DNA from 3 places in the Kitasatospora sp. NPDC093806 genome. Region 1 is predicted to be linked to each of the others. Evidence: predicted binding sites of a transcription regulator. Region 1 holds the regulator's gene; each other region holds the start of a gene.
What was found. Region 1 encodes HrcA, which represses chaperone genes, less so after heat shock. Its sites were predicted from a motif close to TTNGCACTCNGNNNNNCNGAGTGCNAA; they were not measured.
Positions count from the first base shown of each region.

Region 2: the regulator HrcA is predicted to act here: its motif matches at 2,128-2,154, upstream of groES (co-chaperone GroES).
Region 3: the regulator HrcA is predicted to act here: its motif matches at 3,376-3,402, upstream of groL (chaperonin GroEL).

Region 1 is NZ_JBFBDO010000013.1:18,233-22,748, forward strand. It holds gene htpX (zinc metalloprotease HtpX) at 1-899, opposite strand, end outside; gene hrcA (heat-inducible transcriptional repressor HrcA) at 1,162-2,196, shown strand; gene dnaJ (molecular chaperone DnaJ) at 2,273-3,415, shown strand; gene AB0N76_RS10105 (16S rRNA (uracil(1498)-N(3))-methyltransferase) at 3,509-4,258, shown strand; gene AB0N76_RS10110 (PDZ domain-containing protein) at 4,339-4,516, shown strand, end outside.
Region 2 is NZ_JBFBDO010000005.1:120,344-124,859, forward strand. It holds gene AB0N76_RS05820 (polysaccharide deacetylase family protein) at 1-847, shown strand, start outside; gene AB0N76_RS05825 (class I SAM-dependent methyltransferase) at 823-2,061, opposite strand; gene groES (co-chaperone GroES) at 2,297-2,602, shown strand; gene groL (chaperonin GroEL) at 2,719-4,347, shown strand; gene AB0N76_RS05840 (LysR family transcriptional regulator) at 4,481-4,516, shown strand, end outside.
Region 3 is NZ_JBFBDO010000014.1:20,074-24,589, forward strand. It holds gene AB0N76_RS10610 (hypothetical protein) at 1-9, opposite strand, end outside; gene AB0N76_RS10615 (PadR family transcriptional regulator) at 6-398, opposite strand; gene AB0N76_RS10620 (hypothetical protein) at 480-1,121, shown strand; gene AB0N76_RS10625 (hypothetical protein) at 1,147-1,506, opposite strand; gene groL (chaperonin GroEL) at 1,597-3,219, opposite strand; gene AB0N76_RS10635 (cold-shock protein) at 3,578-3,781, opposite strand; gene AB0N76_RS10640 (MoaD/ThiS family protein) at 4,400-4,516, opposite strand, start outside.

The sequences.
Region 1 (4,516 bases):
GAGATCTCGGCCAGCTGGGCCAGTCGCTTCTCCAGCGTCGGGTGGGTGGAGAACAGCTGGGTGGCGGCCTCCCGGGCGCTCAGCGCGGGGGCGAAGTAGAAGGCGTTGTAGGCCTGGGCCTGCCGCAGGTCCTTGGTCGGGATGGCGGCGATCTGGCCGGTGACCTTGGTGAGCGCGGAGGCGAGCGCGCTGGGCCGGCCGGTGAGCTGGGCGGCGGCCCGGTCGGCGGCCAGTTCGCGGTAGCGGGAGAGCAGCCGGGTCAGCAGGAAGCTGATCGCGTACACGGCGACCGACACCAGCGGGATGACCAGGGCGGCGATCGCGGCGTTGGAGTCGTTGTTGTTGCGGCCGCCGAGGAAGCCGCCGTACATGGCGATCCGGGTCATCGCGCCGGCCAGCACGCCGAGGAAGCCGGCCACCGTCATGACGGCGACGTCCCGGTGGGCGACGTGCGACAGCTCGTGGGCGAGCACGCCCTCCAGCTCCTCCGGTTCGAGCCGGCGCAGCAGGCCGGTGGTGACGCAGACCACCGCGTTGTTCGGGTTGCGGCCGGTGGCGAAGGCGTTCGGCATGTCGGTGTCGGTGACCGCGACCCGGGGTTTGGGCATGTCGGCGAGCGCGCAGAGCCGGTCGACGGCGCCGTGCAGCTGCGGGTACTGCTCGGGGGTGACGGGGCGGGCGCCCATCGCCCGTTCGGTGATCTTGTCGCTGAACCAGAACTGGGCGACGAACAGGCCGCCGGAGATCAGGACCACGATCGGCCAGGCGCCGCGCAGCAGCACGATCAGCAGGCCGGTGAATCCGACGTACAGCAGGCCGATCAGGAACATCGTCCCGACCATCCGGCCGGTCAGGCCGCGGTCCGGGGCGAATCGGGTTGGCTGGCCCGGGCTCGACATCGCTGGTCCTCCGTTCGCCGTCCGCTTTCGATGCTGCCACCCGGCCGGGCCGGCGGCATCACCCGCGCGGCGCGGATTGCGGGCAGGATCACCCCGGCCGGGCCGTTCCTGCCGTCGGACCCGGGCCTTACACTGGCAGGTACGGTTCTGGCACTCGTGTGTTCAGAGTGCCAAGACCGGGGCCTTGCCGGATCGGCTCGAACCGCTCGGAAACGGACACATGTCACAACGGACAACGCGTGCAGACGGAGGTGCGTGCCCCATGGCCGGTGAGGTCCGCCAGCTCGACGACCGCAAGCTCGCGGTGCTTCGCGCGATCGTCCAGGACTACGTGGGGACGGAGGAGCCGGTCGGCTCCAAGGCCCTGGTGGAGCGGCACAACCTCGGGGTCTCCCCGGCGACCGTCCGCAACGACATGGCGGCGCTGGAGGAGGACGGCTTCATCCACCAGCCGCACACCAGCGCCGGGCGGATCCCCACCGACAAGGGGTACCGCCTGTTCGTCGACCGGCTGGCGGAGGTCAAGCCGATGAGCGCGCCCGAGCGGCGGGCGATCCGGCACTTCCTGGACGGCGCGGTGGACCTCGACGACGTGGTCGCCCGTACCGTGCGGCTGCTGGCCCAGCTGACCCGCCAGGTCGCGGTGGTGCAGTACCCCTCGCTGACCCGTTCCACGGTGCGGCACATCGAGCTGGTGGCGCTGGCCCCGGCCAAGGTGATGCTGGTGCTGATCACCAACACCGGCCGGGTCGAGCAGCGGATGGTCGACTGCCCGGGCTCGGTCGGCGAGACCGTCCTGGCGGACCTGCGGAGCCGGATCAACACGCGGGCGGCCGGCCAGCGGCTGCCGGACGTGCCGGGGCTGCTGGAGGAGCTGCCCGCGCTGTTCGAGGCGGCCGACCGGCCGACCGTCTCGACCGTGCTGGCGACGCTCTTCGAGACGCTCGCCGAGCAGAACGAGGAGCGGATCATGCTGGCCGGCACGGCCAACCTGACCCGCTTCGGCCACGACTTCCCGCTGACCATCCAGCCGGTGCTGGAGGCGCTGGAGGAGCAGGTCGTCCTGCTCCGCCTCCTGGGTGAGACCGCGGACGCGGGGATGACGGTCCGGATCGGCCGCGAGAACGCCTACGAGGGGCTGAATTCCACCTCGATCGTCTCGGTCGGTTACGGTTCGGGCGACGAGAGCGTGGCCAAGCTGGGTGTGATCGGTCCGACCCGGATGGACTACCCGGGCACAATGGGGGCGGTGCGAGCGGTGGCACGGTACGTGGGCCAGATCCTGGCCGAGTCGTAGGAACGGGTGCCGTTAAAAGACTTAACGGCGCCCTGAATCGCAAGCACTCTTACAGGCGGAACAAGCGGAGCATTTGGTGGCCACGGACTACTACGCGGTACTCGGCGTCCGACGGGATGCGGGGCAGGACGAGATCAAGAAGGCGTTCCGGCGCCTGGCACGCGAACTGCACCCGGACGTCAACCCGGACCCGAAGACGCAGGAGCGGTTCAAGGAGATCAACGCCGCCTACGAGGTGCTCTCCGATCCGCAGAAGCGCCAGGTCTACGACCTCGGCGGCGACCCGCTCTCGCCGAACGGCGGGGGCGGCGCGGGCGGCTTCGGCGCGGGCGCGGCGGGCTTCGGCTTCTCCGACATCATGGACGCCTTCTTCGGCGCCGCCTCCGGCCAGCGCGGCCCGCGTTCGCGGACCCGGCGCGGCCAGGACGCCATGATCCGGTTGGAGATCACCCTGGAGGAGGCCGCGTTCGGCACCACCAAGGAGCTCCAGGTCGACACCGCCGTCACCTGCACCACCTGCAGCGGCGAGGGCGCGGCCCCCGGCACCTCCGCGCAGACCTGTGACATGTGCCGCGGCAAGGGCGAGGTCTCCCAGGTCACCCGGTCCTTCCTGGGCCAGGTCATGACCTCCCGGCCCTGCCCGCAGTGCCAGGGCTTCGGCACCGTCGTGCCGACCCCGTGCCCGGAGTGCGCCGGCGACGGCCGGGTCCGCGCCCGCCGCACCCTGACCGTCAAGATCCCCGCCGGTGTCGACAACGGCACCCGGATCCAGCTGGCCGGCGAGGGCGAGGTCGGCCCCGGCGGCGGCCCGGCCGGCGACCTGTACGTGGAGATCGCCGAGACCACGCACGCCGTCTTCCAGCGCCGCGGCGACGACCTGCACTGCACGGTCACCATCCCGATGACGGCCGCCTCGCTCGGCACCCAGGTGCCGCTGCAGACCCTGGACGGGCTGGAGGAGGTCGACATCCGGCCCGGCACCCAGTCCGGCCAGTCGATCCCGCTGCACGGGCGGGGCATCACCCACCTGCGCGGCGGCGGCCGCGGTGACCTGATAGTGCATGTCGAGGTGCAGACGCCCACCAAGCTCGACGCCGAGCAGGAGGAGCTGCTGCGCCGGCTCGCGGTGCTGCGCGGCGAGGAGCGGCCGTCCGGCCAGTTCGCGCCCGGGCAGCAGGGGCTGTTCTCCCGGCTGAAGGACGCCTTCAACGGCCGTTAGCCGTCCCGCAGGGGGGTGCCGAGGCTTCCTCGGCACCCCTTTCGCGTTCCCGACCCCCTGTCCCGCTTCACCCCGCCCCCGGAGGTTCCCCGCATGACCGCGCCCGTGTTCGTCGTCGACACCGAGCGGATCGCCGCCGCCGCGCCGGGCGCGCTGGTCCGGCTGGACGGGCCGGAGGGCCGGCACGCCGCCGCCGTGAAGCGGTTGGAGCCGGGCGAGGCGGTCACCCTGGCCGACGGGCTCGGCCTCGGCGTGGACGGCACCGTCGCGGCGGTGCACGGCAAGGACGCGATCGAGGTGGCGGTGGCCGCCGTGCGCCGCGAGCCGGAGCCGGCGCCGCGGATCGTCGTCGTCCAGGCGCTGCCCAAGGGGGACCGCGGCGAGCTGGCCGTGGAGACCATGACCGAGGTCGGCGTGGACGTGGTCGTCCCGTGGTCGGCCGCCCGCTGCATCACCCAGTGGAAGGGCGAGCGCGGGGCCAAGGCGCTCGCCAAGTGGCGGGCCACCGCGCGGGAGGCCGGCAAGCAGTCCCGCCGGCTGCGCTTCCCCGAGGTCCGCGACCCGATGACGACCCGGCAGCTGGCCCCGCTGCTGGCCGCCGCCGCGTTCGCCGGCGTGCTGCACGAGGAGGGCGCCGAGCCGCTGGCCGGGGCCGCCCTGCCGGCCGCCGGGGACCTGGTGCTGGTGGTCGGCCCGGAGGGCGGGGTCTCCCCGGAGGAGCTGGCCGCCTTCGCCGAGGCCGGCGCGCGGCCCTACCGGCTCGGCCCGTCGGTGCTGCGCACCTCCACCGCGGGGGTCGCCGCGGGCGCGCTGCTGCTGGGCCGCACCGGCCGCTGGAGCTGAATCCCCCGCGATCCCCCGCAGGGGTTCGTGGTCGGCGAAAACCGGGCGCACCGGCGGGGTGCGTGCCTAGGGTGACGGGTGTGACCGAACCCGAGAGCACCTCCGCCGGCGCGTACCTGCGCCACCCGCACCTGCACGGTGACCGGATCGCCTTCGTCGCCGAGAACGACGTGTGGCTCGCCCCGCTGGACGGCGGCCGGGCCTGGCGGCTGACGGCCGATCACCTCCCGGTCCGCCGCCCCCGGTTCTCCCCGGACG
Region 2 (4,516 bases), on a different contig from region 1:
GTGCGGCAGCGACGGCGGGAGCACCGCCGCGCCCGCCGCCCCGACCGGCCGGGGCACCGCCTCGGCCGCCGCCCCGGCCACGCCGTCCGGCCCGCCGCAGCAGTCCGCCCCGCCGTCGCCGGGGGCCGCCCCGGCCGCGGGGGACGCGGCCGCCTGGGCGAAGTGGCACCTGACGCCGCTGCCGGCCGCGCCGCCGGCCCCCGCCGACAAGCCGGTGAAGCTCCAGCGGACCGGGCCGGTCCCGGTGTTCAGCGAGGTGAAGACCAACGACAAGGTGGTCTTCGTCACCATCGACGACGGCGCCGAGAAGGACCCGAAGTTCGTCGAGATGCTGACCGACCTCAAGGTGCCGGTCTCGATGTTCCTGACCCGCGACATCGTCAAGGACAACTACGGCTACTTCAAGCAGCTCCAGGCGCTCGGCAACCACGTCCACAACCACACCGTGGACCACGCCCAGATGAGCAAGGTGGCGCCGGAGAAGCAGAAGTCCGAGATCTGCGACGCCCAGTCCGCGCTCACCCAGCAGTACGGCACCGCGCCGCTGCTGTTCCGCCCGCCGTACGGGGACGGCGCCAACACCCCGGCGCTGAACTCCTCGGTGCAGCAGTGCGGGCCGCGCGCGATCGTGCTGTGGCGCGAGTCGATGCAGATCCACGACATGCAGTACCAGGCAGCGGACAAGAAGCTGCGGCCCGGCGACATCGTGCTCGCCCACTTCCGGGGCCCGAAGGACCTCAAGGGCGAGACGATGACGCAGATGTTCGGGGAGCTGCTGGCCCGGATCCAGGAGCAGGGCTTCGCGGTGGCCCGGCTGGAGGACTACATCGAGGCGCCGGCCGCCTGACCGGACGCCACCTGAGCGCCCGCCTCCCGGACGGCCGCGGCCGGTCCGGTCACCGGCTGGCCGAGCATCATCAGCGGGCCGTGGTCGGTGCGGCTGAGGATCACCGTGACCGTGTTCGGGCCGGTGGGCTTCAGCTGACGGCGCAGCTCCTCCGGGGTGATCGCCATCCCGCGCTTCTTGATCACCACCGTGCCGACGCCCCGCTCGCGCAGCAGCGCCTTCAGCTTCTTGATGTGGAACGGCAGCACGTCGGTCAGCTCGAAGGCGTGCGCGTACGGGGTGTCGACCAACTCGTCCGAGGTCAGATAGGCGATCTTCGGGTCGATCAGCCGCCCGTTCACCTGCCCGGCGACCTCGGCGACCAGGTGGGCGCGGATCACCGCGCCGTCCGGCTCGTACAGGTAGCGGCCGACCGGGCCGGCCGGCGGGTCGGGCAGGTCGCCGCCGGCCAGGCTGGCCCGCTGCGGCAGCAGGGTGGCCCGGTGCGGGCTCCGCGCGCCGGTGCCGAACCAGAGCACGGCCTCCTTGACGTCGCCGTGGTCGGAGACCCACTCCGCCTCCGCGTCGGCCGGCACCGCCTCGTGCGGGATGCCCGGCGCCACCTTGAGCGCGCCGATCCGGGTCCGCCGGCCGGCCTCGATCGCCCAGGACAGCGGCGGCGCGTACGCCTCGGGGTCGAAGACCCGCCCGCGCGAGGTGCGCCGGGCCGGGTCGGTGAACACCGCGTCGCAGCCGCTGACGTCGACGTCGGCGACGTCCGCGCAGCGCACCTCGACCAGCTCGGCCACGCCCAGCGCGGCCGCGTTGGCGGCGAGGGCGGCGCAGGCGGCCGGGTCCCGGTCGACCGCGAGCACCTCGATGCCGGCCCGGGCCAGCGCCAGGACGTCGCCGCCGATCCCGCAGCAGAGGTCGGCCAGCCGCCGCACGCCGAGCCCGGCGAACCGCTCCGCCCGCCACTCGGCGACGCTGCGCCGGGTGGACTGCTCGACGCCGTTGGGCGTGAAGTACATCAGGTCGGCGTCCGCGCCGAACTTGGCCCGGGCCCGCTGCCGCAGCCGGGCCTGCCCGAAGGCGGCCGACACCAGCTCGGCGGGGTGCTCCTTGCGCAGCCGGGTGGCCAGCGCCAGCTCCTCCCCGGGCGCGAAGTCCCGCAGCTCGGCGAGCAGCTCCTGGCCCCGCCCGGTCAACAGGTCCCGCAGATCGTCGTTCTCCACCCGCCCATTCTCCCCGCTCGGCCGGGCCCGGCCGAGCGGGCCGACCGGAACCGCCAGGGCGCGTCGTTGGCACTCTGGTTGACTGAGTGCTAACCGCGGCCTATGGTCGTCACTAGCACTCCCCACCAGGGGAGTGCTAACGCGAAGACGTGTGCCTGACCCCCGCGACGGCAGGCTCGCAGGTTCGCCACCTACCCGTTAGAAAACCCCGTAATCTCCGAAGGGGAGCTCGGACGTGACCACCAGCAGCAAGGTTGCCATCAAGCCGCTCGAGGACCGCATCGTGGTCCAGCCGCTCGACGCCGAGACCACCACGGCCTCCGGCCTGGTTATCCCGGACACCGCCAAGGAGAAGCCCCAGGAGGGCGTCGTCCTGGCCGTCGGCCCGGGCCGCTTCGAGGACGGCCAGCGTCTGCCGCTCGACGTCGCCGTGGGTGACATCGTCCTGTACTCGAAGTACGGCGGCACCGAGGTGAAGTACCAGGGCGAGGAGTACCTGGTGCTCTCCGCCCGCGACGTTCTCGCGATCATCGAGAAGTAAGACGTTCCAGCCCGCCCCGGATCCGTGTCCCAAGTGACAGGGGCCCGGGGCGTGGTTGTTGGTTCACGTAGTCCGGCGGCCGCCGCGACGGCCGCAGCCCCGAGGGAATAGGGAACATGGCGAAGATCCTGCAGTTCGACGAGGACGCCCGCCGCTCGCTGGAGCGCGGTGTCAACAAGCTGGCCGACACCGTCAAGGTGACCATCGGCCCCAAGGGCCGCAACGTCGTCATCGACAAGAAGTTCGGCGCCCCGACCATCACCAACGACGGCGTCACCATCGCCCGTGAGGTCGAGCTCGACGACCCGTACGAGAACCTTGGCGCGCAGCTCGTCAAGGAGGTCGCCACCAAGACCAACGACGTCGCGGGTGACGGCACCACCACCGCCACCGTGCTGGCCCAGGCCCTGGTCAACGAGGGTCTGCGCAACGTCGCCGCCGGCGCCGGCCCGGCCGCTCTGAAGAAGGGCATCGACAAGGCCGTCGCCGCCGTCTCCGAGCACCTGCTCTCGGTCGCCCGCGAGATCGAGGGCAAGGACGACGTCGCCGCCGTCGCGACCCTCTCCGCCCAGGACGCCCAGGTCGGCGAGCTGATCGCCGAGGCGATCGACAAGGTCGGCAAGGACGGTGTCATCACCGTCGAGGAGTCGAACACCTTCGGCGTGGAGCTGGACTTCACCGAGGGCATGCAGTTCGACAAGGGCTACCTGTCGCCGTACTTCGTCACCGACGCGGAGCGTCAGGAGGCGGTCCTCGAGGACCCGTACATCCTGATCAACCAGGGCAAGATCTCCTCCATCCAGGAGCTGCTGCCGCTGCTGGAGAAGATCCTGCAGGGCGGCACCTCCCGCCCGCTGCTGATCATCGCCGAGGACGTCGACGGCGAGGCGCTGTCCACCCTCGTGGTCAACAAGATCCGCGGCACCTTCAACGCGGTGGCCGTCAAGGCCCCCGGCTTCGGCGACCGCCGCAAGGCGATCCTGGGCGACCTGGCCACCCTGACCGGCGGCACCGTGATCTCCGAGGAGGTCGGCCTCAAGCTCGACCAGGCCGGTCTGGACGTGCTGGGCTCCGCCCGCCGCGTGACCATCACCAAGGACGAGACCACGGTCGTCGACGGTGCCGGTGACGCCGAGGCCGTGGCCGGCCGCGTCGCCCAGATCAAGGGCGAGATCGCCAACACCGACTCGGACTGGGACCGCGAGAAGCTGCAGGAGCGCCTGGCCAAGCTGGCCGGCGGCGTCTGCGTCATCCGCGTCGGTGCCGCCACCGAGGTGGAGCTGAAGGAGCGCAAGCACCGCCTGGAGGACGCCATCTCGGCGACCCGTGCCGCGGTCGAGGAGGGCATCGTCGCCGGCGGTGGCGCCTCCCTGGTCCACGCCGCCAAGGTGCTGGACGGCGGCCTGGGCCTGTCGGGTGACGAGGCCACCGGTGTCGCGGTCGTCCGCAAGGCGCTGCACGAGCCGCTGCGCTGGATCGCCCAGAACGCCGGCCTGGAGGGCTACGTCATCACCTCCAAGGTCGCCGACCTGGAGCTCGGCCAGGGCTACAACGCCGCCACCGGCGAGTACGGCGACCTGGTGAAGGCCGGCGTCATCGACCCGGTCAAGGTCACCCGCTCCGCCCTGGAGAACGCCGCCTCGATCGCCTCCCTGCTGCTCACCACCGAGACCCTCGTGGTGGAGAAGAAGGAAGAGGAGGCCGACAACGGCCACTCGCACGGCGGCCACGGCCACTCGCACTGAGGCCGGTAGCGCTCGACCGGAGGCCCGGTCCGCACCCCGTCAGGGGAGGCGGGCCGGGCCTCCGGCGTTGCTCCACCCTTCAACTATCAGTTGAATTTTGCGCGTTGCAAAGATTCTCTTATATCTTTGGGGCATGATCGAGGCCCGCCACCTGCGCGTCCTGCGTGCC
Region 3 (4,516 bases), on a different contig from region 1:
GGTGGTCATGCGAAGGCCCCCCTGACCTTGGTGAAAGCGAGCTTGGCGGAACCGGTCGCGGGTCGGACCGCGACCGGACGGACGGTCGCCAGCCGGCGCTGCGCCTCCTCGGCGACGGCGCGCAGCCGCTCCGCCTCGGTGGCCAGCGCGCCCCGGCCGCCCTCGGTGAGCGCGTAGGTGCGCCGGGCGCGGCCGTCGACGACCTCTTCGGCCGCGACCTCGATGAGGCCCTGCTGGAGCAGCCGGTCCAGCGCTCCGTACAGGGTGCCGGTGCGCATCTTGACCCGGCCGTCCGAGATCGCGGCGATCTCCTGGATGAGCGCGTAGCCGTGCCTGGGGGCATCGGCCAGCGCGGTGAGTAGGAGCAGCGTGGGCTCCTGCATGGCCCGTTCTGTCATGCCTCTATATATATCGGTCACCGGCATATCCAGTCCAGTGGAATCGCCGATCAGTTCGCCACGACCCACCAGAATGGCCCCATGCCCGCCGACGCCGACCCCGAGCTCCTCGCCGCCTGGACCGCCCTGCTCCGCCGCTGCGGCGCGAGCGCCGACCCCGAGCCGTCCGGCCGGGAGCTGCTGCGCCGCTGGGCCGAACCGCAGCGCCGCTACCACTCCACCGACCACCTGCGCGCGGTGCTGGCCCATGTGGACGCGCTCGCCGGGCACGCCGACGACCCGGACGCCGTCCGGCTGGCCGCCTGGTTCCACGACGCCGTCTACCGCCCGGACCGGAGCGAGAACGAGGAGCGCAGCGCCGCCCTCGCCGTCCGGGCGCTCACCGAGGCGGGACTGGCCGAAGCCCGGATCGCCGAGGTCGCCCGGCTGGTCCGGCTGACCGTCACCCACCGGCCCGAGCCGGGCGACCGCGACGGCGAGGTGCTGTGCGACGCCGACCTCGCCGTCCTCGGCGGGTCGCCGCAGGCCTACGCGGCGTACGCGGCCGCCGTCCGGGCGGAGTACGCCTTCGTCCCCGAGCCGGACTTCCGGGCCGGGCGCGCGGCCGTGCTGCGGCAGCTGCTCGCACTCCCCGCGCTGTACCACACGCCCGGCGCGCACGCCCGCTTCGACGCCCCGGCCCGCGCCAATCTGGCCGCCGAGCTCGACACGCTCGACGGCTGACGCACCACCGCGACGCCCGCCGGCCTCAGCCGAGCTGTCCGACGGGCGCGACGACCGTGCCCTCCTTGCCGCAGACCCAGTGCGGCTCCGGCCCCAGCTCGGGCTCCACGCCGAGCGCGTGCGGGTCGCCGTCCGCCGCGCAGGAGGTGCAGAGCGGCCAGCGGCCGTACGCCTCCAGCAGCGCGTCCTGGACGTCCTGGGCGACCAGGCCGAGCACGTACTCGGTGCCGTCCGGCCACTGCTCCAGCCACCAGCGGCGGTGCGTGACGGCGGTCTCGACCAGCGACACCACGGCGGCGTCCGCGACGTCCCGTGCGGTCAGGTCGGCCAGGATCAGCGCCCGTGCCTGGTGCAGGGCGGTCTCGATGTCATCTGCGGAAGCCATCCGCCCATTCTCCCAAACAACGCCGCACGGGCGGCTCCCCGAGGGGAACCGCCCGTGCGGACGAAAGACCAGCCGATCCGATCAGTCGGATCAGAAGTCCATGTCACCGCCCGGCATGCCGCCGCCGGCGGCCGCGGCGGCCTTCTCCGGCTTGTCGGCGATGACGGCCTCGGTGGTGAGGAACAGTGCCGCGATGGAGGCGGCGTTCTGCAGCGCGGAGCGGGTGACCTTGGCCGGGTCGATGATGCCCTCGGCGACCAGGTCGACGTACTCGTTGGTGGCGGCGTTCAGGCCGTGACCGGCGGGGAGGTTGCGCACCTTCTCCACCACGACGCCACCCTCCAGGCCGGCGTTGGTCGCGATCTGCTTGATCGGGGCCTCCAGCGCGACGCGGACGATGTTGGCACCGGTGGCCTCGTCGCCGTCCAGCTCCAGCTTGTCGAACGCGACACCGGCCTGCAGCAGGGCGACGCCACCACCGGCGACGATGCCCTCCTCGACGGCGGCCTTGGCGTTGCGGACGGCGTCCTCGATGCGGTGCTTGCGCTCCTTGAGCTCCACCTCGGTGGCCGCGCCGGCCTTGATGACGGCCACGCCGCCGGCCAGCTTGGCGAGGCGCTCCTGGAGCTTCTCGCGGTCGTAGTCCGAGTCGCTGTTCTCGATCTCGGCGCGGATCTGGCTCACGCGGCCCGCGACCTGCTCGCTGTCGCCGCCACCGTCGACGATGGTGGTCTCGTCCTTGGTGATGACCACCTTGCGGGCGGTGCCCAGCAGGTCGACGCCGGCGTTCTCCAGCTTCAGGCCGACCTCCTCGGAGATCACGGTGCCGCCGGTGAGGATGGCGATGTCCTGGAGCATGGCCTTGCGGCGGTCGCCGAAGCCCGGGGCCTTGACGGCGACGGACTTGAAGGTGCCGCGGATCTTGTTCACGACCAGGGTCGACAGGGCCTCGCCCTCGACGTCCTCGGCGATGATGACGAGCGGCTTGCCGCTCTGCATGACCTTCTCCAGCAGCGGCAGCAGGTCCTTGACCGAGCCGATCTTGGAGTTGGCGATCAGGATGTAGGGGTCCTCGAACGAGGTCTCCATACGCTCCAGGTCGGTGGCGAAGTAGGCCGAGATGTAGCCCTTGTCGAAGCGCATGCCCTCGGTGAGCTCAAGCTCCAGACCGAAGGTGTTGCTCTCCTCGACGGTGATGACGCCTTCCTTGCCGACCTTGTCCATGGCCTCGGCGATGAGCTCGCCGATCTGGGTGTCGGCGGCCGAGATGGAGGCGGTGGAGGCGATCTGCTCCTTGGTCTCCACGTCCTTGGCCTGGGCCAGCAGCTGGTCCGAGACGGCGGCGACGGCCTTCTCGATACCGCGCTTCAGGGCCATCGGGTTGGCGCCGGCGGCGACGTTGCGCAGACCCTCGCGGACGAGCGCCTGGGCCAGCACGGTGGCGGTGGTGGTGCCGTCACCCGCGACGTCGTCGGTCTTCTTGGCGACCTCCTTGACGAGCTCCGCGCCGATCTTCTCGTAGGGGTCCTCGAGCTCGATCTCCTTGGCGATGGAGACACCGTCGTTGGTGATCGTGGGGGCGCCCCACTTCTTCTCCAGCACGACGTTGCGGCCCTTGGGGCCGAGCGTGACCTTCACCGCGTCGGCGAGCTGGTTCATGCCACGCTCAAGGCCGCGGCGAGCTTCCTCATCAAAGGCGATGATCTTGGCCATCAGAAGTGGTCCTCCGGGACACGGTCGACTGCTCGGACCAAGGGGTGCCCGCGACGGACGGCCCTGGTGTGCGGGGGTCCTTTCCCCTACCGCTCCCGGGGGCCTCACCGACCCGGTCCGCTGTCACTCTCACGCTGTGAGTGCTAACGCCAATGATTAGCACTCTGGGTGGGTGAGTGCAAGCCCAATCGCCAACCCGCGAGCCGTGGATCAGGTGCTCGGCGGGCGTCCGCCGGGCACCGGCCGGCCCGCTCCGGACATGCCGACGGGCCCGGGCGACCGAGGTCGCACGGGCCCGTCGTGAAGCAAGAGGCGCACCAGCCGATGGGCCGAGCCGAACTCCTGGGTGTCGGAAAGGTCAGACCGCCGCGCGGACCATGTCCGCCTGCGGGCCCTTCTGCCCCTGAGAGATCTCGAACTCGACCCGCTGGCCCTCCTCAAGGGTGCGGTAGCCGTCCATCTGGATCGCGCTGTAGTGGACGAAGACGTCCGCACCACCGTCGACCGCGATGAAGCCGTAGCCCTTCTCCGCGTTGAACCACTTGACGGTGCCCTGAGCCATTCCGAACTCCCCTAGTGCTGTGCTGGCCCTTCACGCGCCCGCAGGTCTGCGGGCGTGGGTCTGGTTGGAGGCCGGCCCGGGGAACCCCCCCTGGGCGCAGCCGCGCACGCCACAATCCCCCCGATGCCGCCGAACGGCATCCGGCGAACGGGCGATTGCGTCGACCGCGGCTGAATGTATCCGGATCGACGCCCTCTGCAACAGGGTCAATGGCGGGGAATTCCCTCGGAAGGCCAAGGGACAGCACGGGAGCAATCGGAAGAAAAGCCGCGATTCCTGCCGGACATAGCGGACGTAATACCCAAAATCCCTGCCGGAATTCTGACACCGGCCTGACATGTTTCCCGGCCCGGGGCCCGCCACCGGTCTCGCCGGCCGGACGCCGGCCGCGGTGCCGGTGCGATGGATTCGTTCCCGGAGCGACCGATCCACAGGGGTGGGGCGCCCCTGTTCCCGGTAGAGCGACACTTTACTCCGACCAGGGCCGAGAATATTCCCGCCAAAATGCGCGCGGCCGCCCGCAGGACGGAATTCCGTACTGCGGGCGGCCGGGAACGGCGCGCGGCGGGCGGTTGGGACCAGCGGGACCGGCGAGCGGGACGGGCGCGCGGCAGCGGCTCAGCAGCCGCCGGCGACCGCCGGGATGATCGAGACGTTCGCGCCGTCCTTGATCTCGGTCGCCAGGCCCTCGGCGAACCGCACGTCGTCGTCGTTCACGTAGACGTTGACGAAGCG